Regions from separate parts of the Paenibacillus sp. FSL R5-0887 genome, predicted to be linked through region 1. Evidence: a T-box and tRNA genes for the amino acid it is inferred to sense, from the RefSeq annotation. Region 1 holds a T-box; the other holds one or more tRNA genes.
What was found. A T-box is a leader RNA that pairs with one kind of tRNA and senses whether it is charged. The one in region 1 lies ahead of metG (methionine--tRNA ligase), so its partner is inferred to be a tRNA-Met.
Positions count from the first base shown of each region.

Region 2: it has a tRNA-Met gene. The T-box ahead of metG (methionine--tRNA ligase) is inferred to sense a tRNA for this amino acid. The anticodon was not compared.

Region 1 is NZ_JBBOCE010000001.1:2,806,275-2,821,993, reverse strand. Features, by position in the region: gene MKY14_RS12785 (ABC transporter substrate-binding protein) at 1-956, opposite strand, end outside; gene MKY14_RS12780 (response regulator) at 975-2,219, opposite strand; gene MKY14_RS12775 (sensor histidine kinase) at 2,232-4,001, opposite strand; gene MKY14_RS12770 (copper amine oxidase N-terminal domain-containing protein) at 4,348-6,582, shown strand; gene MKY14_RS12765 (Fur family transcriptional regulator) at 6,802-7,263, shown strand; gene yidD (membrane protein insertion efficiency factor YidD) at 7,266-7,529, shown strand; T-box leader at 7,570-7,830, shown strand; gene metG (methionine--tRNA ligase) at 7,878-9,890, shown strand; gene MKY14_RS12750 (metal ABC transporter solute-binding protein, Zn/Mn family) at 10,094-11,092, shown strand; gene MKY14_RS12745 (metal ABC transporter ATP-binding protein) at 11,127-11,876, shown strand; gene MKY14_RS12740 (metal ABC transporter permease) at 12,236-13,039, shown strand; gene MKY14_RS12735 (cytochrome c biogenesis CcdA family protein) at 13,175-13,888, shown strand; gene splB (spore photoproduct lyase) at 13,885-14,961, opposite strand; gene mntR (transcriptional regulator MntR) at 15,155-15,580, shown strand.
Region 2 is NZ_JBBOCE010000001.1:3,112,858-3,128,576, forward strand. Features, by position in the region: gene MKY14_RS13930 (hypothetical protein) at 1-137, shown strand, start outside; gene MKY14_RS13935 (sialidase family protein) at 252-1,388, shown strand; partial or broken gene MKY14_RS13940 (DUF3189 family protein) at 2,025-2,536, opposite strand; tRNA gene MKY14_RS13945 (tRNA-Ile) at 3,013-3,086, opposite strand; tRNA gene MKY14_RS13950 (tRNA-Met) at 3,131-3,207, opposite strand; gene MKY14_RS13955 (hypothetical protein) at 3,290-3,454, opposite strand; gene MKY14_RS13960 (ABC transporter substrate-binding protein) at 3,567-5,054, opposite strand; gene pyrE (orotate phosphoribosyltransferase) at 6,533-7,171, opposite strand; gene pyrF (orotidine-5'-phosphate decarboxylase) at 7,168-7,914, opposite strand; gene carB (carbamoyl-phosphate synthase large subunit) at 8,026-11,253, opposite strand; gene carA (glutamine-hydrolyzing carbamoyl-phosphate synthase small subunit) at 11,255-12,436, opposite strand; gene MKY14_RS13985 (dihydroorotase) at 12,552-13,835, opposite strand; gene MKY14_RS13990 (aspartate carbamoyltransferase catalytic subunit) at 13,945-14,850, opposite strand; gene pyrR (bifunctional pyr operon transcriptional regulator/uracil phosphoribosyltransferase PyrR) at 14,855-15,418, opposite strand.

The sequences.
Region 1 (15,719 bases):
GATTCATCAGGATGATTACCTGTCTTTGGTAAGGTCAGAACGGAGCCTCCGCGATTAGCACTGTTTTCTGGGATTTGTGTTACATTCCATAAACCGCTGGCAGTTGGAGCACTGCTCTTGATATGACCAATCATCCAAGCCGGACAGAGCATGACTGCAAAATCTCCGTTGAGCAGGCCTGCACCCCAGCGTTGGGTATCCACTGCAATACTGGCGGACAGATTTAGCTTAAGGGCTTGAATTGAGAAGTCCCAGGCTCGTTTGACCGCTGGATTATTGTCGAGGATCAATTCTTGTGTTGTGGGACTGTAATATTGAAGCTTGGACTGACGTAGAAGGGTGAGATAGAGGTTCTCCAAGTCATTTACAAAAGCTTTTCCTGTTCTCTCCTGTACTTTGGTGCCCGCTTCAAGGAATTGATCCCAAGTTTGGATTTCTTTAGCCACTTCCTCTGGTTTAGTAGGGAGGCCTGATAATGCGAATATATCCGTTCGATATAACATGGCATAGGGTCCAATTTCCGTTGGTAATCCGAAAATAAAATCATTACCCAGCACCTCCTGCCACTTCCAATTCAGAAATTGGTCCTTCAGATTGTCAGCTTCAAAGGTTTTTAGATTATAAAAATAATCAGGAAATTGTTTGAAGCGATCTAAATAGCTAATATCAATGGCAGCCACATCCGGCGAACTATATCCAGCTGCGAACGAGGTCTGTAGCTTGGCTGGAAGCTGCGTGGAGGTGGAGGTCTGAATATGAATCTCTAGCTCGGGATGTTGGGATTGATACTGGTCAATGAGCGACTCAAGACCTGATCCAGCAGTGAGCCAGATGTTCAGCTGTATCGGGTCTTGTAAAGCGGTATCTTCCTTGGAAGGGGAGAGCTGACAACCACTTGTATTAAGTAACAAGCCAAATGTTAATAGGACAGTAATCAACTTACCATTTACATTCAAGAGAAACACACCTCTGCTTTATTTGTTGTGCTTCTGAAATTCCTGAGGAGTCATCCCCATGTATTTCTTGAAAATGAGACTGAAATACGCAGGATCCTTAAAGCCTACTAATTCGCTAACCTCATATACCTTGAGAGTAACATTCTCTAATAATTCAGTAGCTTTTTGAATACGAAGTTTGGTAAGAAAGCTAGAGAAAGGCTCCCCTACATCATCTTTAAACAATCGGCCGAGATACGTTGGATTCATATACAGTTCGTCTGCGATCATTTTGAGGGAGAGATTTTCTTGGAGCCGGGAATTCATAACCTCAATCATCATAGAGATTACCCTGCGCGTTGCCTTTACTTGTAGTTGTTCAGTGAGCTGTGGAGAAGCCGAATGCATGGAGAGGTCTCTGAAAAAGATAACGGATGGCGTACTCTCTTTTTTGACCTGCTGACAAGCTTCCAGACTCTCATGATAGGCGGTTGCGAGCGCCCCCAATTGATAGTGAGGGTTGGAGACCCCTGCACAAAATGGCGATTTCAGAATGCCCGATAGCTTATGCAGCAGCTCTTGTGTCAATACCTCATCAACGCCGTTAGGCTGCTCAAGAGGATAGAATAATAGCATGATGGCTTCCTGCTCCTCTTGAATGCCAACAACGTTGGCGTACAGCGCAAAACATTCTTCTAATATATTTATAACTGCTGCATACATGGCTTGTTCCGACCAGTTCTGAGGCATGCCCACTCCAAGATGGTTTACGGTTACGACTACAAAGGAATGAAAAGGAGGAATAAGTTGTTCTTCAAAATAGGGCAACGGGATGCCGTAAAGAAGATCAGATAAGCGTTTCTCCCGAAGGTTTTTTTCTCTTAGCTGCGTTAATTGCCTCTGCTGTTTCTTCAATTGAAGACGTTCATATACGCCTGTTGCGACTTCAAGAATATGTTCTACTGAATTTGGTTTAACCAAATATTCCTTTACACCATAACGGATGGCTTGACTGGCATAGGTGAAGTCCTGATAACCTGTGAGCAGCACGGTTTCAGTGTCTGGATAACATTCATGGATATGCTTAGCGAGTTCCAGCCCATCCATGCCGGGCATTCGGATATCGGATATCACCAGATCAACCATATGCTCTTTTAACAATTGCACAGCCTCTAGACCGTTCTCTGCCGAGCCAATAATGCTAAAATTGTGATTCGCACTTCCCAGCATTTCTGACAGAGAACGGCGAACAAAACTTTCGTCGTCCACGATTAACACATTCATCGTTGTGCCCCCTTAACTTTGATCATACTGTAATGGAACAGTGACCTTCACAAATAAGCCACCAAGCTCGCTTGTTGATAGCTGTAGACCAAATTCCTGTCCGTAGATTAGCTCTATGCGATGATTTAGATTAGATAGTCCAATTCCGGTATGAAGCAGCTTCTCCGGATTAACCTCACCGCCGACTAATGCGTCTGCCATACTTTCCTCGCTCATGCCGTCCCCGTTGTCTTCTACAGTTAACACCAGAGATGTTCCTTCACTATAGGCGCGTATGCGAATTAGCCATACTTCCCGAAGTGTGGGTTCAAGTCCATGAGTAATGGCATTTTCGACAAGTGGCTGAAGGGTTAATTTCATAAGCTGGCCATTCATAACCTCAGGATTTACAAAAAGATCAATCTGCAATTTGTCCTCGTAGCGCAGCTTCTGGAGAAAAATGAACCGTTCTAATTGCTTTAAATCCTCCTCAACTGTAACGAATTCGGATCCGCGGTCAATACTATAGCGGAGCAGATCACTTAGAGCGAGTACCATTTGGGACTCTTCCTGCATGCGCTTGTTGGCGAGCGACCAATAGATTGTATTCAAAGTGTTATAAAGAAAATGCGGGCGGAATTGCGCTTTGAGTGCTACGATCTGAGCTTGCTTTTCACTGATTTGTTTGCTGGATAGGTCAGCGATAGTATGATCCAGGTTTTGGAGCATCGAATTATAGCTTGAATAAAGGATAGCCATTTCTTTGTTCATGGTTGTTTTTACAAAAGGTAAAGTAGTTCCCCGTTCGACATTGCTCAGCTTGGTTGCCAGATTACGAAGGGGCTTGGATAGGGTCCAAGAGAAAAAGAAAGTGAATAGTAGGGCAGCACCCATCCCCAGCAGGCCAATTAAAATAATATTCCGGCGAATCGTATTTAAATCTTTAACAGCGTCTTTAGAATCAATGTAAGCAAAAACGCTCCACTCGCTATAGTCGGAATAGGCATAGGATACGAACAGATTGCGTGAGTTTATTTTTTGTGGAACGATTCTGGCTTTATGATTGCTGAATTGTTTTAGAAGCCCGTCGTTCATATAGAGTCCAATTTCTTTTGGATCTGTGGAATAGACAATGGTATTAAATGAATCAACAACTTGGATTTTCTCGTTTTTGCCGAGGTGAAATTGGCTGACAGCGTTATGGATAACCTCGACAGGGAGGACAAGAAACAGGGTTCCTAACCGGTTTAGATCATTCCAATCATTAATTTGTCTGGCTCCCATCACCACAGGGATATTACCGTTCTGCCATACATCTACACCGAACCAGACCATTCGGCCTTTATTCTGTGCTATAGCCGGAAACCAATAAGCATCGCGGATTTCCTTTTCGCTGTCCCAGATGACCTTTAAGGAACTGCTGTTGGTATACACCTGATCATCGGACAGACCGAGCAGCTTGAACTGGATGTCAGAGTTTATGGAACGTGTCTGTTGATCTATGTAACGAGTAATTTCCATGGCGTCTGTACGAGGTGAACGTGACAACGCTAAGTCTCCCAAGGTTTCTTGAATCAAGGGACTGAACATGATCGTAGAAGAAAGCTTATCGTTATCCTGAAGAATTGCGTCCATTTTACCTTGAAGTTGCTTGACGGATTCCAGGATATATTGGTTGGAGCGGTTTAGAACAGCTTGAGAGGAAGAGCGGTAGGACAAAAAAATGGTGAATCCTACGATGGTGAAGATGATTAGAGAGAAGCCCATGATTAATTGAACGAGGATGGAGATTTTTTTGGACATGTTATCCCTCGCATGTAAAAGATATTCTTCCATACATTGTAACAAAAGCAAATGAAAGCGAATATAGTCAGACGAAAAATAAACATATTTATAGAAAAAATCTCATTTTTTTCAGGGGAAACAGCGTGGTTGTCCAACAATATTTAATACAGCGTTAATCTTTCTTTACTTAATAATGAAACTTTTTATGGTGGCATGCGTCTAATACTATGTTTGTTATGACGATCGTGGCAAAAGCTTTTTGCCGCCCTACCGTGGGTGGCAGCATTTTGCGGGGAATATAAGAGGAGTATGAAAAAGACAGAGACCTACTTATATTTACAAATAGGAGCAGAGGAGTTATATCATGGATTTGAAAAAGTTAACGTTAGTTGCTGTTTTGGCCGTATCTCAGGCCGCCGCGGCAGTGCCGGCTTTTGCTGAAGCTGTCAATAATACCCCAAGTAATTCTACTGTAGTTGGGACAGTTGTTTCAGCTGCGCCGGAGGTAATGCCAGAATCTACTGATCCATTGCCGCCATTGCCGACGGAGACGCCAGGAGGAGTAGTGTCACCGACACCAACACCTACTCCAATTCCTGCAGAGACAGTTGATCCTACGGCTACTGTTGAACCTACAGCAACAATTGCACCTACTGCAACACCGCTTCCGACTGCAACACCTGGAGTTACTGCAGAACCTACAACAACAGATGGTGCTCGTGCTGCGGCTAACAGTCAGCTTATTCTTATGATGAACAGCAACAAAATGTATCAGAACGGCCAGGAATATTTAGCTAATCAGCCTATGGCAGTGAAAAACGGCGTATCCTACGTTTCGATCCGGGCTATGGTAGAACGTGTAGGTGTGAAATACGTTTATGATTATAAAACGAAAGAAACCATTGTTACCAAGGGAAGCGACGTTATGCGCTTTAAGACCGACAGCAAGGTCTATACAGTTAATGGTGAGAAGAAGACGATGAAAGGTCCAGCTTACCAATACAAGGGGACTTTCATGGTTCCATTGACATCCATAACTGGAGCACTGGGCATTCCATATACCGTTGATAATGTGCAAAAACGAGTAATCCTTACATTAAACAACAAACCTAAAGCTTCCTTCACAGTGCCAACTGAAATTTACGCCGGTGAACCAGTGACCTTCGTAACCTCCAGCTCGTCACCAAATGGTGTAGCTATTGTGGATGAAAGCTGGGGAGGTAACAAGCAGGATATCTATGATCAACCAGGATATTATGTAGTAACCTATTCCGTAATGGATGCGAATCAACAGTGGAGTGATCCTTACACCATGACCATCACAGTGCTTAAACCTAATACACCTCCAGTTGCTAATTTCACTACAGACAAGGATTCATACAAGATGGGTGAAATGATTACTTATACCGATCTAAGTAGCGATCCTGATGGTGATGAAATTACCGTAACTTGGACGAACAAGGCCGAGGCTTTCTTTACTCCGGGTCCAGCGACAATTGCTGTCCAAGTAAAAGATTCACATGGCGCGATCAGCACGTTTGAGAAAACCGTTAATATTTCGGATGAAATCTTGTACAGTAAAGAAGATTTCAACAGATTATTTGCATCTCCGGGCAGTGTGTTTAGCATCGATGGATCGATGGTCCCTACTTGGCAGCAAGTAGCTTATAATCTTTCTTCCGAGCCTTATAAACTAATTCGCAGCAACAGCCCAGAAACGGTGTATACAGAAGGTGTTACTTACCGTGAGACTTCTTTGGGTAAAACCCGCTTCTTGATTCACCACAAGAATAACCTGAATATTAAAGCTAAAGTGTATGTGATTGCTACGAATAACAATTTGTACCCAACGACGCTTACAACCGAATATGTGGGCTTTGCAGGCCCAAGCACATATCCTGAAGGTACTGGTAAAATGTCTGTAGAACGTTATTGGAAATCTATGCTTACAAATGAGCATTATAAAACGATTGTTCTGCAACCAGGGGAAAGTGTCTCAATTCTGACCGATCTAAACCAAATTGCTATGAAACCAAGTGAAATTGTTTCACTTCAAGCGGACTTATTTAGTGATTATCCAATCGATTATAATGTCATGTTGATTGATGCGAATAAAGATCCACTGACTACACTTCCAACACTTCCAGTTCTGGATCGAGACGGAGTGCATAATCGGGGAACTTACGAAGATTCTACTCGTATTATCACGGTTACCGATGAGGTAGGAAAAACTCCTGCAAAACTTCTGCTAGGCGATAATTACAGTGATAAGAACCTGGCTGGCGTAGACCCAATGGCAGGTACGGAAGCATCCAATGCCGGTAATTTCGGGGTATTATACAAGATCAGATTCGAAAATGTTGCACCAAACTCATTGATTACGTTTAATCCACGTGGCGGTAACTATATGGGGCCGGTTATGGTTAATAACCAAATCGTGCATATGCCAAGCGTGGGAAGTCTCTCGAACGCTGACATGAACAGTGTGGTTTATCGTAGTGGTGAGTATGGAGGTTCTGTGGAGATTTTGTTCACAGCAGCTTCAGGCAGTAACTTGCCGGTCAATTTCCTCATCACTCCACTTCCAGCAAAGAAATAATAAATAGGAATATCCCTATAAGCTCTATTGGGGAATTATCTACAATAAAGGCCCGGCTGAATATTCCGTAAAGGAATACGCAGCCGGGCTTTTGTTTAAATATAATAATTCAGAGGTTGCGTAGGGGCGCTTCATGGTGCTTCATTGACGGGGCATTTATTTTGGGGCATTATTAAGAGAGTGAAATATAAATGAACTGATCTTATGGGAGATGAGCGTATGCTGTCGACAGAACAAATATTAGAAGTCATGTCGGGGCAAGGACTGCGAATCACCGACCAACGCAAAACGCTTGCCCAGTTATTCGGCGAGAATAAGGGATATTTGTCAGCGAAGGATGTATATGAGCATATGGGCCGTAAGTATAGCGGACTTAGCTTTGATACGGTGTACCGCAATCTTCGTGTAATGGAAGAGCTTGGTGTGCTTGAACAGATTGTCTTTGAAGACGGAGTGAAGTTCAAGGGAAGCTGCAATCATCAGGATCATCACCATCATATGATCTGCCTTCAATGCCAAAAGACCTACCCGATTAATTTCTGCCCGATGAATTTAACGGATACACCCGATCAATTCCGGGTAGTCAAGCATAAATTTGAGGTGTTCGGTTATTGCAAAGAATGTGAAGAGAACCGGGAAGAAGAATTAGTTGCAGCATCAGATAAACAAAAGGGACTTTAGAAATGGTGACCCTACGCAGAACGATTCAGGCGCCTATTCGGGTGTATCGCAGGTACATTTCCCCTATTAAACCTGCAACCTGCCGCTTCTATCCAACCTGCTCTGCCTATGCCCTGGAAGCCATTGAAGTCCATGGTCCATTGAAAGGCTCATGGCTTGCAGCTAAGCGGATTGCCAGATGTCATCCCTTTCATCCTGGAGGACTTGATCCTGTGCCGCCTCTTCAAGATGAATCTGCTGAGAAGGATTCTGCCCCTGCGACTTGACATGGGGCCTTACCATTGGGTATATTCACAAGTAATAGTATGAATTCCGAAGAACGGATAAGTAAATCGTTACGTCCATTACAGAGAGCCGGAATATGCTGAAATCCGGTATGGAGCGTTAGATTGAATATGGTCCGGGAGGAACTGTGTTCGAGCGGGAACTGCAATTGTGGTTCACGTAAGATAACAGCGTGATCCAGCGTTAATGGACAGTTCCCGCGAGGGAACTGGCGAAGCCTGCGCTCTGTGAAGAGACAGGAAATTTGGGTGGTATCGCGTGAGTTATACTCTCGCCCCATTATGGGGGCGGGAGTTTTTTGTTTTTTAATAAGAAAGGATGATTACTGAATGAGTGAGAAAAAAACGTTTTACCTAACGACACCAATTTATTATCCAAGTGACAAGCTACATATCGGACATGCTTATTCAACCGTGGCAGGAGACGCAATGGCCCGTTACAAACGTCTGCGCGGCTACGAAGTGCGTTATCTAACCGGTACAGACGAACATGGACAAAAGATCGAGCGGAAGGCAGAGGAAGCAGGAAAGACCCCTCAGCAGTTCGTAGACGACATTGTTGTTGGTATTAAGGAGCTATGGCGTAAGCTGGACATTTCGAACGATGACTTCATCCGTACTACGGAAGAGCGTCATAAAAAAGTGGTACAGGATATTTTTGATCGGTTGCTGCAGCAAGGAGACATCTATAAAGGTGAATATGAAGGCTGGTATAGTATCCCAGATGAAACCTTTTACACAGAAACGCAATTAGTTGATATAGTGCGTGATGACAACGGTGTGATTACTGGTGCAAAAAGCCCAGATAGCGGCCACCCGGTTGAGCTGGTGAAGGAAGCAAGTTATTTCTTCCGGATGAGTAAATATGCGGATCGTTTGCTGCAATTTTACGAGGAGAATCCAGAGTTTATTTTGCCGGAATCCCGTAAGAACGAAATGATTAACAATTTCATCAAACCCGGACTGGAAGACCTTGCAGTTTCCCGTACAACCTTTGATTGGGGCGTAAAAGTTAAGGGCGACGAGAAGCATGTCGTGTACGTGTGGATTGATGCTTTGACTAACTATATTACTGCTCTGGGTTATGGTTCCGAGGATCGCACCTTGTATGACAAGTTCTGGCCTGCGGATGTACACATCGTTGGTAAAGAAATCGTTCGTTTCCATACGATTTACTGGCCGATCATTCTGATGGCGCTTGGGGAACCCCTTCCGAAAAAGGTATTTGCCCATGGCTGGTTGCTCATGAAAGATGGAAAAATGTCGAAATCTAAAGGTAACGTAGTTGATCCTGTGACACTGATTGATCGTTATGGCTTGGATGCATTACGTTACTACCTGCTGCGCGAAGTACCGTTTGGTTCGGATGGCACGTTCACACCGGAAAGCTTTGTAGACCGGGTTAACTATGATCTTGCCAACGACCTTGGTAACCTGTTGAACCGTACAGGGGCTATGGTTGAAAAGTATTTTGCAGGCGAGATTCCGGCATATGAAGGAAATGTAACAGCATTTGATGGTGAGCTTCAAGCTGCGGCTGAGAATACTTATGCCAAAGTAGAAGAAGCTATGGAAAAAATGGAGTTCTCCGTGGCGCTGACAGCTATCGGAATATTCATTAGCCGCACCAACAAATATATCGATGAGACACAACCTTGGGTGCTTGCCAAAGATGAAAATAGAACCGCCGAGCTGGCTTCTGTGATGAGACATCTGGTGGAAGGTCTGCGTACCGCTTCACTCCTGCTGCAGCCGTTCTTGACACAAACACCAGCGAAGATCTGGGAACAGCTGGGTATTGAGCCTGGTGAGTTAACGACTTGGGATAGCGGTAAGACCTTTGGCCTGATTCCGGCAGGAACAAAGCTGGTGAAAGGCAATCCAATCTTCCCACGTCTGGATGTGGAGCAAGAGGTAGCTTATATTGCCGAGGCTATGGGTGCTGGCAAAGCGGCTGCTGAAGTGGCGGAAGCGGCTGCTCCTGCTGCTGCGGACTCCGTGCCAGTGGAAGAGCATAAAGAGGAAATCGGCATTGACGATTTCGCTAAAGCAGAGCTGCGGGTAGCCCAGGTTATTGCTGCAGAGCCAGTGAAAAAAGCTGACAAGCTGCTGAAGCTGCAACTGGATCTGGGTTATGAACAACGTCAAGTGGTTTCTGGTATCGCGAAATTCTATACACCGGAAGAGCTGGTGGGACGTAAAGTGATTTGTATCGTAAACCTTAAACCGGTGAAGCTGCGTGGGGAGTTGTCCCAAGGGATGATTTTGGCGGCTTCTAAAGATGACCAGCTAACGATCGCTACCGTGCCAGACAGTATGCCAAACGGAGCAGTAGTGAAATAAGACAATACTGTTGTAGAAATTTTTTAATGAGGTTGCTTGAACAAGGGAATGCTCCTTCAGCCGGGTTGGTTGTGGGAGCATTTCTTTTTTATAAAGGACGATACCGTCTTTCTTCTGAGTGAGGTTTCTTTGTTGACTTATCGTAACGATTACTATTATACTACTAATAGTAAAATTTACGATTTGAGGGGTAGATCAATATAATGGCGGCAATGAAATCGCGTATAAGTTTGCTCGTCCTTGCACTGGTACTTGTATTTACACTAAGTGCATGCGGACCTAAGAGCAGTGGAAGTATAGTTGAAGGGAAAGTAAATGTAGTTACAACCTTTTATCCTATTTACGAGTTTGCTAAGGAGATTGGCGGGGAAGATATCAATGCTATTAACCTGCTTCCAGTGGGTGTGGAGCCACATGATTGGACACCGCGCAGTCAAGACATTATCAACACTTCTAAGGCACAGCTATTTCTATATAACGGTGCAGGCTTAGAAGGCTGGGTTCCTAACTTTTTAAAAGGTCTTGATAGCAGCAGTAAAGTTAAGGCGGTTGAAGTAAGCCAAGGTATTGATTATATCATGACCGATGAAGATGACGGGCATGATCATGGGGCAAGTGAGGAAGAGTCTCATCAAAATGAGGACACGGATCATAACAGTAATGCCTCAGGAGACAGCCTGCATACAGACCCGCATACTTGGGTAAGTCCAAAATCAGCCATTGTCATGGCTCAGAATATTAAAGAAAGCCTTCAGTCCGTGGATCCTGAGCATAAAGAAGGTTATGAAGAGCGTTACAATAAGCTTGCGGAACGTTTGCAGGCGTTAGACAGTAAATTCAAAGAGGAGCTTGCTAAGCTGCCCAACCATAAGATCGTAGTATCACATCAGGCTTTTTCTTACCTTGCCCGTGATTATGGATTGGATCAACATGCGATTATGGGACTTTCGCCAGACGCTGAGCCGCGCGGACAGGATTTAGTGAAGCTTGCGAAAATGGTAAAAGATGAAGGGATTAAGTATATCTTTTTTGAAGAGCTTGTCTCCGATAAACTGGCTAAGACTCTGGCAGCCGAAGCGGGCGTTTCCACTATGGTGCTTAATCCGGTAGAGGGACTTACTGCGGAGCAAGAGAAGAACGGCGACAATTACTTCACTCTGATGGAGAAAAATTTGCAAAATCTGATTATGGCCTTACAATAATAAGGAAAGTATAAGGGAAAGGCGGTACTTAAGCATGCAATCGGTATCCTTGGACTGCCATCAGCATATCATCGATATACAGGATCTTTCTTTTTCATATGGGGAACAGAAGGTGATATCGAATCTTAACTATAGTGTAAGAGAACGAGATTTCCTTGGTATCATTGGTTCTAATGGTGCTGGTAAAACAACATTGATGAAAATGATCGTTGGCTTGCTTCCAGCGAGCTCTGGTGAAATTAAATTATTCGGAACGCCTGTCCGCAAGTTTAAAGACTGGGAACGGATCGGGTATGTTCCGCAAAAGAATGCCTTCAACCCGTTGTTTCCAGCAACGGTGCGTGAAGTAGTTCTGTCAGGTCTATATAATAACAAGAATCTGATCCGCAGAGTATCTAAGGCTCAGCATCGTCAATGTGAGGATGCACTTGAAGTCATGCGGATACAAGATATCGCGGAGAAAAGAGTAGGCCAGTTGTCAGGCGGTCAGCAGCAGCGTGTTTTTCTGGCTCGGGCGCTGATTAACCATCCTGACCTGCTGATTTTGGACGAACCTACCGTGGGTATTGATGCCGAATCACAAGCGGGATTCTTTGAATTAATTACCCATATGCATGCTCATCATCATATGACCTTCCTGATGGTGTCGCATGATATCGACATGATCAAAAATTATTTAGGTCATGAGCCCGTGCAGACGAATGGTAAAATCAACTTTTACTCCCGCCACTCACATGATCTCCAGAATTGCACAGAAGAGAATCTGCAGCACACGCTCTCTTAAGTCATAATTAAACTCTGAGCAGAGGTTTGCCTCTGTTCTCAGTGCATACATAACTTGCGTGTGGAAGTTAGTCAGTAGACAGGGTTTTTACTAGGAGTATTTCGACCTTGTTCCTATTTCTTGTTTTCTCTTATCTAAGCACCGCCAGTCTGCAAGCGTGTCCCTCTAGGGACGAAAGCGATCTTTCCCCGACCTAACTATGTTCAGTAACACTAACTCCTACGCTAGTTGCACTTAACGGGTGTCCAGAGGGCAGAGCCCTTGGGGCCCACCCTTGGAAGGGAGGGTTTGGGAGGGATCGAAAAAGGTTTGAAAAAGGCTTTAAAATGGTTTGAGTTTTGTATGAAGGAGAGTTTAAGTTGGAAATACTATTTAGCGATTTTTTTCAGCGGGCGCTTGCGGGCGGACTGCTGATTGGTATAACAGCGCCGCTTATAGGCGTTTTTCTTGTGCTTAGACGATTATCCATGATTGGTGATACGCTGGCTCATGTTACTATAGCGGGGGTGGCACTCGGTTTTCTAACAGGATTTTATCCGCTGGGCGCAGGCCTTATCTTTGCAGTGGTAGCGTCCTTCGCGATTGAAAAGCTTCGCAAGGCTTATAAGAGTTATGCGGAGCTGTCGATTGCCATTATAATGTCAGGCGGAGTGGCGTTGGCTTCACTCTTTTTCACCTTAGGAAAAGGGTATAATGCGGACGTAATGAGTTATTTGTTCGGCAGCATTTATACGCTCGATAATACCGATTTGATCGTTGTAGGCATAGTGACTATAGCTGTTGTAGTGGTAGTTTCGATGTTCTTTAAAGAGTTCTTTTTGCTTAGCTTTGAAGAGGATGCAGCAAGTGTAAGCGGGCTTCCGGTGAAACTGCTTAACATGCTGATCACCATTCTGACAGCACTTGTGATTAGCACAGCCATCAAGATCGTAGGCTCGCTGTTGGTATCTGCTTTGTTGACTATTCCGGTTGCAATCAGCTTATTGCTATCTCGCAGCTTTAAATCCTCGGTCATCCTGGCGGTTATTATTTCGGAGATAGCCGTTGTAGGTGGACTAGTGGTAGCTGGAGTCTGGAATTTGGCTCCCGGTGCAACTATTGTGCTTTTGCTCATATCATTATTGGTATTAACCTTGATCGGTAAAAAGGGATTGCCAGCATAAACAGCGAATTAAGTAATCGGTATCGCATTAGGCAAGCATAAACGCCTTCGGTGTCCTTGTAAGGACGATAAGCGAAAAAAAGGAGCCATAAGCAGCTCCATGAAGTGACTCGAATGCCGGAAGGAGAGCCGCTATTTGTCTAATATCAATGCAGGAATTGCTTTAGCCGCAGGGGTGGCATCGTTTATATCGCCATGCTGTTTACCGCTGTACCCCTCTTATTTATCGTACATTACCGGGTTATCCGTTCAACAATTAAAATCAGGCAGCAACTCTAAAGAGGTTCGTGTACGCACCCTGACTCATACATTGGCATTTATATTAGGTTTTTCTGCAGTTTTTTACACACTTGGTTTTGGGGCTGGGTTATTTGGGCAATTCTTTAATGGCCAGCGTGATCTGATCCGGCAATTGTCGGCGATTCTAATTATTGTAATGGGTTTGTTTTTGCTTGGGATTTTTCAGCCGCAGTTTTTACTTCGTGAACGTAAGCTTGATTTAAAATGGAAACCGGCGGGTTATGTGGGCTCCTTTATTTTCGGAATTGGTTTTTCAGCGGGTTGGTCACCCTGTATCGGGCCGATTTTGACGGCAATTATTGCTCTTTCGGCAAGTGACCCGGGCACTTGGTTTACATTGATTACCGCGTATAGCATCGGATTTGCTCTGCCATTTTTTCTCTTAGCCTTTTTCTTAGGCGGAGTGAAGCGTATCCTCAAGTATTCGAATCTGCTGATGAAGATTGGCGGCATACTTATGGTATTTATGGGTGTTTTGCTGTTCACGGATCAAATGTTCAGGATCACAGTGTGGCTACAAGGAATAACGCCGGATTGGCTGATTTTTTAGGTGAAGTAATCAATACCTGCTTCCGGAAAATGCTCAAAAATCCGCTCTGTGATAAATTCTCGCAGGGCGGTTTGCTGTTCATCCGGATAGACATATTTGTTCTGTCCCCAGCGGCCCCATTTCTTTTTGCGTTTCTCCATGTCCATTTCTAGTTTAGATTTCGGGTAACGTTTCTCAATTACAGTCTTGGCTGTTTTGGTGAATCGGTGCTGAATCATTTCAAAGGTTAGACCTTTTCCGATTTCCGGCGGAAGGGTCTTGGCTAATTTGGCCAGCAGCTCCGCATAGCCTTCCTGCCAGCCGTCATACCAAATAATTGGGGCAATGATGAAGCCCAGTGGATAGCCGGCGCGGGCAACCTTTCCAGCCGCTTCAATTCGCTCTTCAAACCGCGAGGTAGCAGGCTCGAAATTTTTGATCACATAGTCAGCATTCACGCTAAAACGAATTCTGGTATGTCCGTTATGCTGCAAATCGAGTAGGGGTTCAACATGTTGGTATTTGGTCACAAAGCGCAGGCGGCCAAGGGGCTCCGCTGCCATGAATGTGATGAGTTCTGAAAGAGACCCGGTAATATGCTCCAGTCCTAACGGATCTGAGGTACAGGCTGCTTCAAAAGTCGTGATTTCAGGGCTGCGCTCCTCGATATATTTTTTTGCGGCGTCAATGATGTCTTCGGTGTTTACATATACACGAATGTAAGGCTTTGCCCCTAAAGTAGTCTGCAAATAACAATAATGGCAGTGGCCCATGCAGCCAGTTGCGATCGGAATTGCATAATCTGCGGAGGGTTTGGATTGGTCAAACTTTAAGGTTTTGCGAAGACCGACTACAAGTGTTCTTTTGGCAATTTTATATTGCTCGACCTCTGTGTCACCCGGGAAATTCATTATACGGTTATGCGATGTAGTCATGCGATAGGGAATATTGTTAGCCTTCACCCATTCCATAATTCGTTCACCTTTCGGGTAATTTAAAGCATCCGGCTCGAAGAAAACAAGCTCGGGGACAAAAAGGGCTGTAGCTTTTCTGGTTCTCTTTACGGGAGGGGTCTCAGGTGTCACTATAGTCATGAATTCACGCTCCTTCTGAAAGATGAGTACGTTTATTATGCCTAACTGAGTCTCATTAGAAGCATGGCAATCATGGGTAACTCCGCAGTATGTTCTCTTGAAGGACTTGCCAAGGGGCGTTAGAAACATGTATCATTGTTAGAGCAAGGTTTGGCTCGGCGCCAGGTTCATTATAGAAAAGAGGTAAATTTTAATGCCAACACCCAGCATGGAGGATTATTTGGAGCGCATATATAAGCTCATTGATGAGAAAGGTTATGCGCGGGTCTCGGATATTGCCGAGGGACTGGAAGTACACCCCTCCTCTGTGACCAAGATGATCCAAAAACTGGATAAGGACGAATATCTCATCTATGAGAAATATCGTGGGCTTGTCCTAACCAACAAAGGGAAAAAAGTAGGGAAACGTCTTGTTGATCGTCATCAACTATTGGAAGAATTCCTCGGTTTGATCGGAGTACAGCAGGAATTTATCTATAATGATGTTGAAGGGATCGAGCACCACCTGAGTTGGGATTCGATTACACGTATCGAAACGTTGGTGGAATATTTCCGCCGCGATGAAGAACGTCTGCAGACTTTATATGCTATTCACAATGAACTGGCAAGCGATTCTTGAAATGTTTTTTCCCGAAACGGATATCGTCCTTAAAGTTATGCCCAGCAAGGCTTTGGTGAGCATAAACTACTTGATGGTATAGCCGTTTCTATTTTGTTTAGTGCAACCTTTCCCAGTTTTTAGCGTCAAAACGGATAAG
Region 2 (15,719 bases), 310 kb from region 1:
TCCAATTTCTCGTAACTGGAAACGCACCGGCAGACACGATTATCACGGTGTTCGGAACGGATTCGTCAGGAAACGTCATTCCCCATCAAAGAGTGCTGCAATCCGAACTTACTTTCATAGCTCAGCTGAACCCATAAGTACCGAAAACTCTCTGACGAAAGGAGCTTAGCATGGCTAATATTCAAATTTCGCCGAGCGCAAGCGTTCAGTTTGAGCCCACCATCGCGGTAAATTGGCTTAATCCTTCAGTTATGGTTGCCGTAGCTGTAGATCTTCGATTAGGCCCTCCTAATATAGGTTTATACAAATCTATTGACGCAGGTGCCACTTGGACAACAACGTTATTGCCGTTACCGACAGGATTTGCAGGCATCGAAGCACCACATATTGATTATATTTTCCCGACCACTTTCGTAGTATTAGCCCACGCCTTCGATTCAGACGGTCTCAGCGGGTCGATCGTTTCCTATACATCTGCCGACAATGCCTCTTCATTCGGACCTCCAGTCATCGTGAATCAAGGGTTTGGGCAGTTTGTAAATGATGATCAGGTGGTCGTTGTCACCGACAAAGCTGGATCAAGTCCCTTTTTTGGAAATGTATATACTGGTTATACGCATGATTACAACACACAATTCATACCGGGAAATACGATATTCTTCAATCGTTCCCTAGATAACGGTAGTACCTATTCCAGTCCCTCCCTGCTGTCTTCGGTCGAAGAATTCGAAGAATTCCCCGGTATAGCAATTACATTAAATGGGATTGTTATCGTGGGATGGATCAATCAGCCTCCCGGTAATACTGATCTTAAAATTCGCACATCCTCAGACGGTGGGGTCATTTTTACTCCTGAAACCATGGTCGCCAGCGTTGTAGTCCCACCAGATCCATTGCCGGGATATACATTTAGATGTCTGACATACCCTTCCCTCGCAGCAGATATTTCTAATGCACCGACGACGCGAGGGAATGTCTATGCTGTATGGCAAGATTTTCGAGAAGGTTATTCCGATATTTTTCTTGCCACTTCCACCAATTTTGGTGTGGATTGGGGGGCACCAATATCCATTACAGGTAGTCCGGTGGGCTCCCAAAACTTTTTCCCAGCCATCACCGTATCCCCTGCGGATGGTGCAATATTCGTTACCTATTACACTAATCGAGTCAACCCCCTCAACCTTGATGTTTATCTAGCAACATCTAGAGATGGCGGTATGACGTATACAAACACCCGGATAACAACAACTTCCTTTGACGTCACCGGCATCCCCCTAATTGGGGACTACATCGGTAATGCCATCGTCCCCCAAACAGGCCGTCTAGTGAGCGTATGGACAGACACGCGGACCGGTACTGAGAACATCTGGTTTGGGGATAATCAATAAGCTATTAATCAACTTCTGATGATAAATTAAAAGGCTGTTAAGTTAGTATATCTACTTGCAATAAAGGATGCCGAGCGAATATGCGGCATCCTCTATTGCTTCTTATCAAAATTCAGCATTAACCTGTTCAAAGAAATCATCAATTTCAGCGTATTGGACATGCTTTTAATTCAATCAAAATCTACGGCGTATGGTGCTTGCTACTTAATAGTCTATATGTCATGACTGTCCCCTTTCCTCTACAAGAGTAGGGCAATTCCACAGAATACATACTTTTTACCGTTTTCCAGATGATCTGTGATAAAACCAGAGGATCTAATAACGCCGTGACCAAAATGTGATCACGCTGGAAGAACTACCTACTGCATTTCAACGTAAACATAACATTGTCTACATAGGATTGTATACTATCCCGGAACTGAACCATCCATAAGGTTGGCTCGCTGCGGACAGCAGTATTTACAGGGTTTATCGAATAAGCAAAAACAGACCCGTATACATTTGAAGCGCCCCCTCTACCTATCTCAAATAAAACACTCCCCGGAGATCCGATTGCAAAATAAAAACACGCCTATAAGAGCGTGTTGTCACAATGTTTGTTGCGATGCATGGTTCTTATGAACTTTTGCAGAATCATTACTTATAGACTTCATTTTCTAAAATAATAACTTGTTCCTCATTTGAGGACTTCCCTATTTGTTTCGTATTTTCAACCAAACGAAAAATATTATCACAACATTGCTTAGCACCCATTACTAATAAAGGAACACCAATAAAATCAATCATTAATCCTCTTGAGAAGAACCCTCCGATTGACATCAGAATGGGCACCGTGGGTGAAGTATTAGAGAATATTATTTTTTCTTCAAAATGATGTTTACTTTCAAGTAATAAACTCAGGTCTCTTAAAGCTGGGACTACAAGTTTTGATGACTTCCTACCGATTGTATAAACTGCGTCTCCATTTTCATCAATTCCGTGAAAAATAATCTTACCAAAATCATTTTTCGTTAACTTATTAAAAAATTAACATTCAATATTTCCTCTGTAGTTAATTTCCGCTCAGACTGAGTAATTTGTTTTAAATGATATGCTGCTGCTAAAGAGGTCGTATGTGTCCCACCATAATCATTATAGATATAAATCATAATATCATCCTTCATATTTTTCTCTTATGATTATATCCATTTTATAATGGTGTAATTCGTTTTATTAATTTCAAACCCTAATTGCAGAGTATGGTCTTACTTCCCATCATAAATACCCTATTTAATTTAATAGGCATTATTATACTTTTCATATTCAAATATTAGGAATGACCTTAAGGAACGCTACACGCAAATTGAGGCTTATTAAAAAATACGGAGACTCATATAAGGATAATGATTTAGTATGTTGCTACCTTGGCAAAAAGTTATACAAAACCAAAACGAATTACTGAAGGTATGAACGTACTAGTACGTAAAGCAGGCATCAAAAAAAAGATTCCACGACCAGTGAAATAATTTCCGTTAGCAAATCCGTTAGCAAGCTCAAAATTGTGGTCTTTATCCATTCTATTTTCTTAATATTACAAAGCCTACAGACAGCAAAAAACCCTTACAAAGTAAGGGTTTTTGATAAGTGGGCCCTGAGGGACTCGAACCCCCGACCAATCGGTTATGAGCCGACCGCTCTAACCAACTGAGCTAAGGGCCCGGATCTAAAAATATCCGAATGTACAATTGCTGTTGTAATAAAATTGGTTGCGGGGGCAGGATTTGAACCTGCGACCTTCGGGTTATGAGCCCGACGAGCTACCGGGCTGCTCCACCCCGCGTCAGAAATAATATTCAAACAGCGACAATAAATAATATACAGTACAAAATGGGTCTACGTCAAGGATGAATTTGTAAAAGTTCTCAAGGTAAAAATCTAACCCCATATCTTCCTTTGCGGGATCGATAAATCTCCACAAAACTTGGGTCATGATAGCCATAAATCCAGCCATCTTGCTCCAGTCTTTTTGCCAAACAGCCTGCTTGAAATCTCGTTCTGAACAGTTTCGCGAAGTATATCCAATTCATGATGCCCTCTTCTCCTTTTCGCAAATTAATCTTACGCTGCTCTGAACTTATCATGCCCAAGTTCCACAAAATAAGCCACCGGAAATCCGGTGGCTGCTACATATTCCAAAACTCAATCTCCTATGGAGTCAAAATAATATGTGGGATCTTTTTCGAGCGTACCCAGCATCGTATTCCCTTGCTTCTCCCAAGCTTTAAGTGCACTCTCGACCGTTCTCTTTCCCTGATAAACTTCTGTGAACAGTTGACGCCCAACATCGTTAATACGGCTAATTCCAGGCTTCTGTGTTTGTAGGACGTTCATCAAAGGATCATTGGCTGGTAATGGTTTGAGCGTATAGAAGGACTCCAAATTTACTGAAGGTACCTGCGTGGTAATGTAATCCTTACGGGAAGTTAGTTCCCCGCGGGTATGGGCTTTAATTTTGGCTACTTCATTACTGTTGACGAACTTGATTAAATTCCACGCATCTTCCTTATTAGCAGCCATAGTGTTGATAGCCATCATATTACCTACCCAAGTACCTACAGCCACTCCTGGTTTCTCCTTAAAAGTAGGTACGGTAACGAAACCCCAATCGACAGGATTATAATTTTTGATCTTTGCTGCATTGCGGCTCACACCTTTAAGCTCATTAAGATAATCGTATTCTCCAATTACCATTGCAGCTTTTCCGGTAAGGAAGAGATCCCCTTGGACAGGACTATAGGAGCTCCGTTCTGTTTCTATAAAATCCATACCGTTTAACCCAGGTGTGATTTGCTTTTTCACCAATTGGCTGTAGGTCGTCCAAGCTTGACTCCACTGTGTTTGATTTACCTCCATCTTATGTCCCTTGTTGTCATACATAGCAAGCTCAAGCGGTGAGACATAGGTCTGCATATCCCAGAAAGGATCGCTCATATAACGGTTCATAGAAAAGCCATATATACGCTTATCTTTATTTGTCGATTTCTTGGTCACCTTTTCGGCCAGCGCGAACATTTCATCCCAAGTCATTCCATCTGTCGGATAACCTACACCAGCAGCATCAAAAATACCTTTGTTAAAATATAACGCACTCGACATAAAGGTCGGTGCTAACGCGTAAAGACTTCCTCCACCCAGCTCACGAACTCCACTTAGCATCGTAGGCGCCATATTGCTTAAATCATATTGATCTCGTGCGATAAGCGGCTCCAGCGATTGCACCAGATTATGTTCCACCAAACTCTTCACCAATGTACTATCACCGACGATTACATCAACCGGCTGTGCACCGCCCATAATTGCTCGGATATTCTCCAGATTATCTGGGTTAACCTCTGGATACGTGCTGTCAAAACTAAGCTCATTCATATTAATGGCTGGAATAATCTCAAGTTTGATTTCAGGATGCTGCAATTCATACATATCTGTAAACTGCTGACGAAAAGAAGAATCGTCCTCTCCAGACCAGAGGCTGCCAATACGTAACACGCGCTGTTCTGCAGATGGCTTAGAAGCCTCCGCCCAAGCTGTATGCCTGCTTTCAGAAATTAAAGGCAATAGGAGTGCTGCACATATTCCAAAGCTTAACCAGCCCCGCCATAGCCTTCTATTATTATTTATATGATTCATTCTTGAACCCTCCCATAAAATACTCAATCCATCCACCTTATGAATAATTACCCATAATTCTAGTAACAGTATATAGCTTTATTCAGGAGGGGAAGTTACAGGCTGTTTAAAGTTATGCTACGATTTCTTCATATTATTTCTATAAAAAATGTTCCGCGAGTTTCCTGAGGATACTGAAATGCCCTTCTGCGACAGGATAATTGCACTTTGTGCAACTATTACAGCTGAGTGTGTTGTGCTTCTCCTTTTAATTGCACTATGTGCAGTTAAAAAACGTTATTAGGTGCTTTCAGCGGATTTCTGGCTGATTTAATTGCACAAAGTGCAACTATATCGCCAGATCCTCTAAGGAAGGTTAGTTTAAGTGCAGAAACTACAACTATTCGGCGTTTGAGACGACAGCGCAATGGAATCACCGGGGCAGAGTATAGTATTCCAGAGTGTCAGAGCGTTCAGAGCGCAGAGCGATAGCGCAGAGCAGCAGAGCGTAGAGCGATAGCGCATAGCAGCAGAGTATCAGAGCGTTCAGAGCGTAAAGCGATAGCGCATAGCAGCAGAGTATCAGAGCTTTCAGAGCGTAGAGCGATAGCGCATAGCAGCAGAGTTTCAGAGCTTTCAGAGCGTAAAGCGATAGCGCATAGCAGCAGAGTTTCAGAATCCCGAGTGTCAGAGACGCAATATACCAGAGCAACAGAACGCAATATACCAGAACGACAGAGCGCAATATACCAGAACGACAGAGCGCAGGTCAGCCAAGTGTCAGAAATTGATTGTAAATGTAAGTGAATGTAAAGGCAAACACCAAAACCCTACTCTCCACTCTACTTTTCCTTTTACCAATACAGCATTCGTCTTCCCTACTAACTAACCTACTAACTAACCTGCACCTTTCCTGTGACCGGCACAAATCGCCTCTTCTACGACAGGATAATTGCACTTTGTGCAACTATTAAAGCGGAGTGTGTTGTGCTTCTCCTTTTAATTGCACTATGTGCAGTTAAAAAACGTTATTAGGTGCTTTCGGCGGATTTCTGGCGGATGTAATTGCACAAAGTGCAACTATATCGACAGATCCTCTAAGGAAGATTAGTTTAAGTGCACAAACTGCAACTATTCGGCGTTTGAGACGACATTGCGATGGCATCCCCGGGTGTCAGAGCGTTCAGAGCGTAGAGCGACAGCGCATAGCAGCAGAGTGTCAGAGCGTTAGCGCATAGCAGCAGAGTATCAGAGTGTTCAGAGCCAGAGCGTATAGCGATAGCGCATAGCAGTAGAGTTTCAGAATCCCGAATGCCAGAGTTTACACCTGCCGCGGCTGGATCATTGCATCTTTTTGCAATAAATAGCAGCATACTTCATGCAACTACACAGCTGAGTGCGCTTTACGCTTTCCTTTTTATTACACTCAATGTAGTTAAAAAGAAAAGCCTCCCACCAAAAAGTGAGAGGCCCGTCCAAACTATAATCAGATATTTAGTTTAAACGCCAAATGCGGAAGGATCTTTTCTCCAAGATTTCAGCAGTTCCACATCTGTAGCTGCGATCTTGCCTTGTGTAAGAGCCACATCAATCAATGTGCTGTAGTTGGATAAGCTTTGTAATGGCATTTCAGCTGCGGCAAAAGCATCCACCGCACGGTCCAGCTCGTAGCTGAAGATTGCCAATACAGCCAACGCTTCTGCGCCTGCTTCTTGCACAGCTTGAGCTGCTTTGATGGAGCTTCCGCCAGTGGAGATCAGGTCTTCGATAACGACTACCTTTTGCCCCGGCTTAATCAGTCCTTCGATCTGGTTCTGCTTGCCGTGACCTTTAGCTTTATCGCGGATATAAGCCATTGGCAGATTAAGTTTATCAGCTACCCAAGCTGCGTGAGGAATGCCTGCGGTTGCTGTACCTGCGATCACCTCTGCGTCTGGATACTGGCTTTTAATAAGCTCAGCGAAGGCATCAGCAATATAGTTACGTACCTCTGGGTAAGCCATAGTCAGACGGTTATCGCAATAGATCGGGGATTTAATACCAGAGGTCCAGGTAAAAGGCTCCTGCGGACGCAGTGCCACTGCTCCTATCGTAAGCAGATAACTTGCTACTTGTTCACTTCTATTTAATGTACTCATGCTAGGGTCATCTCCTCAATAATATTTAGTGCTGCTTGACGTGGATCAGCCGCAGTTGTAACAGGACGGCCCACCACCAGAAAGTGGCTGCCTTGCTGAATGGCTTTGCCCGGCGTCATCACCCGGGACTGGTCACCTAGGGATGCACCTGCTGGCCGGATACCAGGTGTAACTGTACAAAATGCGGGCCCACAAGCCTCTGCGATCGCTGAAGACTCTTGCGGTGAAGCCACTACCCCATCCAGACCTGCAGCGGCTGCCAGCTTAGCGTATCTGACCACAGTATCTTCTACTTCTCCTGCGATTCCAATTTCGTTATTCATCACTTCTTGGCTCGTGCTGGTCAGCTGTGTAACTGCGATAATCAAAGGCATTTTAAGCGCAGCATTCGCATTAACTACTGAAGCAGCGCCTTCCCGGGCTGCAGCCATCATCGCTGAGCCTCCTGCGGCATGTACGTTAAACATATCCACACCGAGGTTCGTAAGGCTTTCTGCCCCGCCTTTTACCGTGTTAGGAATATCATGCATTTTGACATCTGCAAATACAGAATACCCCCGAGATTTCAGTTCATTAATGAATTCCGGTCCGGCTGCATAAAAAAGCTGCATTCCCACTTTCATATAACAAGGAATCCCTTCCAGCTTGTCAATCAAGGTTCTTGCCCCTGCAACATCAGGGTAATCTAAGGCGATCATCAAGCGATTCGCCATTTCATTCCACTTTGCATCTCCCTGTCCCATAACCGTTCTCCCATCCAGTGCAGACTTAAATCCACACTCTTCATTTATTAGCCCCTAGGCATAGCGGAACGGTCTGCGTAAACGCAAACCGCCCTATACATCTTTATGAGATTAGTTTAATTGACCGACAAAAGCAGGCATGGACTGTGACGAGAAGTTGATCGTCTGCAGCATTCTGAGCAGTGCCGTTACTGTATCGAGTGATGTCATACATACGACGCCATTCTCAACCGCTTCACGACGGATACGGAATCCATCACGCTCTGGTGTTTTCCCTTTAGTCAGTGTATTAAAGACGAAGTTGGCTTGCCCACCACGAATCAAGTCGAGAATGTTCGGCGCACCTTCATCCAGCTTGTTTACGTTCATTACGTTGAGACCTGCTTCTTCAAGCGCTTGAGCGGTGCCTCCGGTAGCAATGATCTTGTAACCCAGCAAGTGGAAGCCTTTCATAAGCTCTACAGCTTCTGCTTTATCTTTATCTGCCACTGTAACGATGATAGCGCCGGTTGCTGGAATTTTCATTCCTGCTCCGATTAGACCTTTATACAAAGCTTTTGCATACAATTTATCTCGGCCCATAACTTCACCCGTCGATTTCATTTCAGGTCCGAGCGTTGGTTCTACTCTACGCAGCTTGGCAAAAGAGAACACCGGCACTTTAACCGATACATAATCACTTTCCGGCCATAGACCTTCTGTATAACCGTCATCTTTCAGCTTGCCGCCGAGAATGATTTTGGTTGCCAGATGCGCCATTGGAATTCCAGTTACTTTACTCAAGAATGGAACCGTACGCGATGAACGTGGATTTACTTCAATTACGTACACTTCATTTTGATAGATTACGAACTGGATGTTGACCAGACCAATCGTTTTCAATTCCTTAGCAATCTTGATTGTGATCTCAGCAATTTTTGCTTTCAGACCTTCATCCAGATATTGCGGAGGATATACAGCGATGGAGTCACCGGAGTGAACACCGGCACGCTCAACATGCTCCATGATCCCTGGAATAACTACCGTCTCACCGTCACAAATTGCGTCTACCTCAACCTCTTTACCTAACATGTAACGGTCAATCAATACCGGATGCTCCGGATTTACCTTAACCGCTTCTACCATGTAGCTAAGCAATTCCGCATCATTATATACAATTTCCATTGCGCGTCCACCCAGTACATAGGAAGGACGTACCAACACCGGATATCCAAGCGATTGTGCAGTTTCTACTGCTTGATCTACGTTGATAACCGTCTTTCCTTTTGGTTGGGCAATATCCAGACGAGCCAACAAAGCTTCGAATTTCTTCCGGTCTTCAGCTTCGTCAATACTGTCTAGGCTAGTTCCGAGAATCTTAACGCCAGCCGCACTTAGTGGTGCAGCAAGGTTAATGGCTGTTTGGCCTCCGAACTGTACGATAACCCCAATCGGATTCTCTTGCGCAATTACGTTCATTACATCTTCAAAGAACAAGGGTTCAAAATACAACCGGTCCGAAGTATTAAAGTCGGTAGATACAGTCTCAGGGTTATTATTGATAATAACCGCTTCATAACCTGCCTTCTGAATCGCCCACACCGCATGCACAGTGGAGTAATCGAACTCAATCCCTTGGCCGATCCGGATTGGACCCGATCCAAGCACGATAACCTTTTGTTTATCGGAATGAATGACCTCATTTTCAGTCTCATAAGTAGAGTAGTAGTAAGGTGTAGAAGCTTCGAACTCAGCTGCACAGGTATCTACCATTTTGAATACAGGCGTTAATCCTCGCTCTAAACGAAGCGCGCGTACATCAGCTTCTTTGGTGTATTTACCGTTCGCTTGTCCTTCTGCACGTATCTCAGCAATCGCACGGTCTGTAAAACCTCTGCGTTTAGCTTGATACAAGGTTTCTTCTGATAAGCTTTCATCCCCACGGATGACCTCTTCAAAGTTGATCAGTCCCTCGATTTTGGACAGGAACCACCAGTCTACGTTAGTAATGTCTTGAATCTCTTGCAAGCCAAATCCGCGGCGGAAAGCTTCAGCGATCAAGAACAACCGCTCATCATCAGGTTTTGCCAGACGTTCACGCAGGACGCTTTCTTCCAGATCCTCAGCGCCCGGCAGACGGAAACGGTGTACACCGATTTCCAGGGAACGAATTGCTTTATGAATGGACTCTTCAAAGGTACGACCGATGGCCATAACTTCTCCAGTTGCTTTCATTTGTGTGCCCAGCTTACGGTTCGCATGAATGAACTTGTCGAACGGCCAGCGTGGGATTTTGCTTACGATATAGTCAAGTGTAGGCTCGAAGCAAGCATAGGTCTGTCCAGTAACTGGATTGACGATTTCATCGAGTGTGTAACCAAGTGCGATTTTGGCAGCCATTTTGGCAATCGGATAACCAGTTGCTTTCGAAGCCAAAGCCGAAGAGCGGCTGACACGTGGATTTACTTCAATTACATAATATTGATAGCTTTGCGGATCCAGTGCGAACTGCACGTTGCAGCCACCCTCGATATTCAGCGCACGAATGATTTTGAGTGAAGCGCTGCGCAGCATTTGATATTCACGGTCGGATAAAGTTTGGCTAGGTGCCACAACGATACTATCACCCGTATGCACACCTACCGGGTCAAAGTTCTCCATGTTGCAGACAACGATACAGTTGTCATTCGCATCACGCATAACCTCGTATTCAACTTCCTTCATGCCGGCAATACTTTTCTCCACCAAACATTGTCCAATTGGACTATAACGAATACCTGCTTTGACAGTCTCAAGCAGCTCTTCTTCGTTGTCGCAGATCCCGCCGCCGGTGCCGCCAAGCGTATAGGCTGGGCGTACAATCAGTGGGAAACCAATTTCCTCAGCGAATTTCATCGCTTCATCTACTGTGGTAATAATAGTGCTCTCTGGTACAGGCTGTTCCAATTCGCGCATCAAATCGCGGAACAAATCGCGATCCTCTGCTTTTTCGATGGATTCAAGCTGGGTACCTAGAAGCTTAACATTCTCTTGTTCTAGTACTCCTGCACGAGCCAATTCTACAGCCATATTAAGACCTGTCTGTCCTCCCAAAGTTGGCAACAAGCCATCCGGGCGCTCCTGGCGGATGATGCCAGTTACGAATTCAAGGGTAATCGGCTCGATATAAACTTTATCAGCCATATTGGTGTCAGTCATGATAGTCGCTGGGTTACTGTTGATCAGCACAACTTCCACGCCTTCTTCTTTCAGGGCCTGACAGGCCTGAGTTCCGGCGTAGTCAAATTCTGCGGCTTGCCCGATAACAATCGGTCCAGAACCAATTACTAATATTTTTTTAAGCTTTTCATTCTTAGGCATGTTATAGAGCTCCTTTCACGGCTTCAAGCTGTTTTACTGTAGGTTTTGGCGCCGTGATTCTGGCGTTTGCCGCAAGCTGCGCCTGGCGCGAGCTTACAGGTGTGTTAGCTTTATGATCAGCGATCATCTGTAAGAAACGATCGAATAAATAGCTGCTGTCATGAGGTCCCGGTGCTGCTTCTGGATGGTACTGTACTGAAAATGCAGGGTAACGGGTATGTTTAAGTCCTTCAACGGTCTTATCATTATTATTAATGTGAGTAACTTCTAGATCCGTGCTCTTCACAGAATCTTCATTCACTGTGTAGCCATGGTTCTGAGAAGTAATGAAGCAACGTCCGCTCTCCAATTCTTTAACCGGATGGTTACCTCCACGGTGCCCGAATTTCAGCTTCTCTGTATCCGCGCCACAAGCCAGTGCAAACAGCTGGTGACCTAAGCAGATGCCGAAAATTGGGTATTCACCAAGCAATTCCGAGATCGTCTTCACTGCGTGTGGGACGTCTTTCGGGTCCCCAGGGCCGTTGGACAGCTGGATACCATCTGGATTGAGGCGACGAATCTCATCAGCGGTTACGTCATGAGGTACAACTACAACATCACAACCGCGATTGTTCAACTCGCGCAAGATGCCAGCCTTCGCGCCGTAATCTACCAAGACGATGCGCTCTTTGGTTCCTGGGCTATTGTACATGCTTGGAGTAGATGTGCGAGCTACCTGATTGCGCAATTCTTCAATTGAGGTGTCGCCCATCATTTCCATCAATTCCTCAACACGTTTGTTAGAGGTAGTCAGGATCGCCTTCATTGTTCCGTAGTGGCGAATAATCCGCGTCAACATCCGGGTATCAATCTCGCTGATTCCAGGAATATCATATTCTTTCAGCAGGTCGTCCACACTGTATTCTGCGCGCCAGTTACTTGGAACCTCTTCATGACGACGCACTACAAAACCGTGTACGAAAGGTCGAACAGATTCGAAATCATCCCGCGTAATCCCGTAGTTCCCGATCAATGGGTACGTCATGGTAACGATTTGTCCGCAATATGAAGGGTCAGACAGCACCTCTTGATATCCTGTAATTCCTGTGTTAAAAACAACCTCGCCTGTCTTTTCACCTTCAGCGCCAAATGCGGTACCTGTAAATAAAGTTCCGTCTTGAAGCAGCAATCTCGCCTGCATTCCCTTCCACTCCTTCATGTTCTGTAGTCTAATACGTATGCCTTGCATGCCTTCCGGAGTGTACGCGTTCAAATTGCTGATCTGTAAAGATCAGCAATTTCGCCTCACCAGTCCGCTAGTTTTTCTCAGTCCATACGGCTTTGCCGTCCACCCAAGTTTTTACTGGCCAACCCTTAAGCTTCCAGCCGCCAAAAGGAGTGTTACGTCCTTTGCTTGCGAAGGAACTTGGATCTACTTCTTTTTCCTGCTCCAGATCGATCAGTGTCAAATCTGCAGGAGCTCCGATCTCCATAACCCCGGTGTTCAATCTGAATACCCGTGCAGGATCGGCAGTCATTCTTTGTACTAGTAAGGATAAATCCCATTTTCCGGTTTCTACAAACGCTGTGTATAAGAGTGGGAAAGCTGTCTCGAATCCAACGATACCAAAAGGTGCCAGCTGCATTCCCTTCGCCTTCTCTTCTTCACTATGTGGCGCATGATCTGTAACAATCATATCTAGTGTGCCATCAAGCAACCCTTCGATACACGCCTCAACATCGCGGCGGGAGCGCAGCGGCGGGTTCATTTTCCAATTGGCATCCAGGCCTGGAATATCGTCTTCAGCAAGAAGCAAGTGATGCGGACATACCTCAGCAGTTACTTTAATGCCGATCTCTTTTGCTTGGCGAATCAGCCGCACCGACTGTTCAGTACTGACATGGCATACATGGTAATGAACGCCTGTCGCTTCTGCCAGCAAAATATCGCGTCCAACATGGATCGCTTCTGACTCATTCGGAATTCCTTTGAGGCCATGCTTCTTAGCGAACTCACCTTCAGCTACACAGCAGCCTTCAACCAGCGAATTATCTTCGCAGTGGGCAATGACTGGCATATCGAGCGATGCTGCGATGTTCATTGCATCTTTCATCATTTGAGCACTTTGTACGCCCACACCGTCGTCTGTATATCCAATAGCTCCAGCCTCTTTGAGCGCCGCAAAATCCGTCAACTCACGTCCGAGCTCATTTTTCGTAATGGCTGCATAAGGAAGCACTTTAACTAGTCCTGCTTCACGCGCCTTGTCTTTCACAAATTGCACGATCTCCGGGCTATCTGTCACCGGACGAGTATTTGGCATACATGCAATGGTTGTAAATCCGCCTTTAGCAGCTGAGCGACTTCCGGTTTCCACTGTTTCCTTGTGTTCAAATCCCGGTTCACGCAAGTGCACATGCATATCAATGAGTCCCGGAATGAGCAGCTTACCTTCAGCATCAATGATCTCCGTGGCTTCTCCGATAGCTTCATTTCCGTCGATTATAGCCGAGATCACACCCTCCTGAAGTTCGATGTGTTTGCGCTCAAGCAAGCCTTCCTTATTCAATACGCTGGCGTTTCTAATAATCACTGTCATGATTCTACCTTTACCCTCAGATCACAGCTGCGGGCCCTCTCGTTATTATATAATAAAAATTCATCTTTGTGTATATTTATTAGTCTCTATACGTTAGCATTCTGTAAGCTTATAGTAAAGCTCTTTCGAGAACCGCCATCCGGACCGGTACGCCATTAGACATTTGCGGGAAAATCCGCGATTGACTGCACTCAACTACTGCATCATCAATCTCTAGATTCCGGTTAACCGGAGCTGGATGCATAATGATTGTGTCTTTGGCCAGCTTAGCTGCCCGCTCTTCTGTTAGACCATAGTGGCTACGGTAATCTTCGGCAGACAGCTTAATGCCGGAAGTATGGCGCTCAAGCTGTACTCGAAGCATCATTACTACATCCGCTTTAAGAGCTTCTTCCATAGTTACGTAAGGCGCATACTCCATAAGCTCAGGAGCCTTCATATTATCCGGTGCGCAGAACTGCACCTTGGCCCCCATTTTCGTAAGCCCCCAGAGATTAGAACGCGCTACGCGGCTATGCATAATGTCCCCAATGATGGAGACTGTCAGGCCCTTTAGTTCCCCAAAGGTTTTGGTCATGGTGTATAAATCAAGTAGCGCCTGCGTAGGATGTTCATTGTTGCCGTCGCCCGCATTGATAAGCGGTATGGACACCTTCTCAGCTAACTGCTGCAGCACACCTGCAGGCTTCAAACGCACAACTCCGGCATCGATCCCCATCGATTCCAGTGTTCGCACTGTATCGTAGATCGACTCCCCTTTTTCTACACTAGAAGCTGCAGCCGTAAAATTAAGTACTTGCGCACCTAGTCGTTTCTCTGCCATCTCGAAAGAGAAGCGTGTGCGTGTGCTGTTCTCAAAAAACATGTTAGAAATAAAATGGGAGTTCAAGATGGGCGTTAGCTTTTCACTTTGATTGTCCCAAAATGCTGTTCTGTCAAGCAGTTGGATAATTTCCGACCGGTCAAGCTCTTTGATTCCCAGCAGACTACGTTCCTTTACCTTGGTAAGTGTCATGATGTTATCGTTCCTCCCGGTTTGAAATAATGTAGACCTCATCTTTGCCGTCGTATTCCTTCAGCGCCACTTCAATCTGCTCGTGCTTTGAGGTAGGTACATTCTTACCGATGTAGTCCGGCCGGATCGGCAGCTCGCGGTGTCCGCGGTCAGCCAGTACTGCCAGTTGAATCATTCGTGGGCGTCCGCAATCCATCAAAGCGTCCATCGCCGCGCGGATGGTGCGTCCGGTGTAAAGTACATCATCGAACAAAATGACTTTCTGATCATGGATGCCAGCACTTCCTGAAGTAATAACGACGTTGCTCTTCACTACTGCTTCACTGCCTTCCACTTCACGGTCATCCCGGTAATGTGTGATATCCAGCTCACCGTATGGAATCTCGACGCCTTCAATCTCCTTGATGCGCTCAGCGATACGCTGTGCCAGATACACACCTCGTGTCCGAATGCCGACCAGCAGACAATTCTCGATACCTTTGTTCTTCTCCAAAATCTCATGAGCAATACGCGATAAGGCCCGGCGGATCGCCGTTTCATCCATAATGACATTTTTCTCAGTAACCATAATCTTGTCACCCTCCAGCTTGTTCGCCTATTCAAGTTCCCGGAAATCAAAAAACTCCTTGCCTATAACAGGCAAGGAGTGAAATCCGCAGATGAGGAAGATGACGGCCGCGCGCATAAAAAGACAGTTCCGTATTTACACACGGATACCTTTCTAAGAGTCGCGAACCTCGATTCACGTTACCTTGCCAGCCTCACAGGACTGAATTAAAGGCGCTATTCATTTAACAAGAATTATGACAGAACAACCCCCTCATGTCAACTTTCTCTGCCTAAACTTTTGCACTTCTCTTCCTTACTTC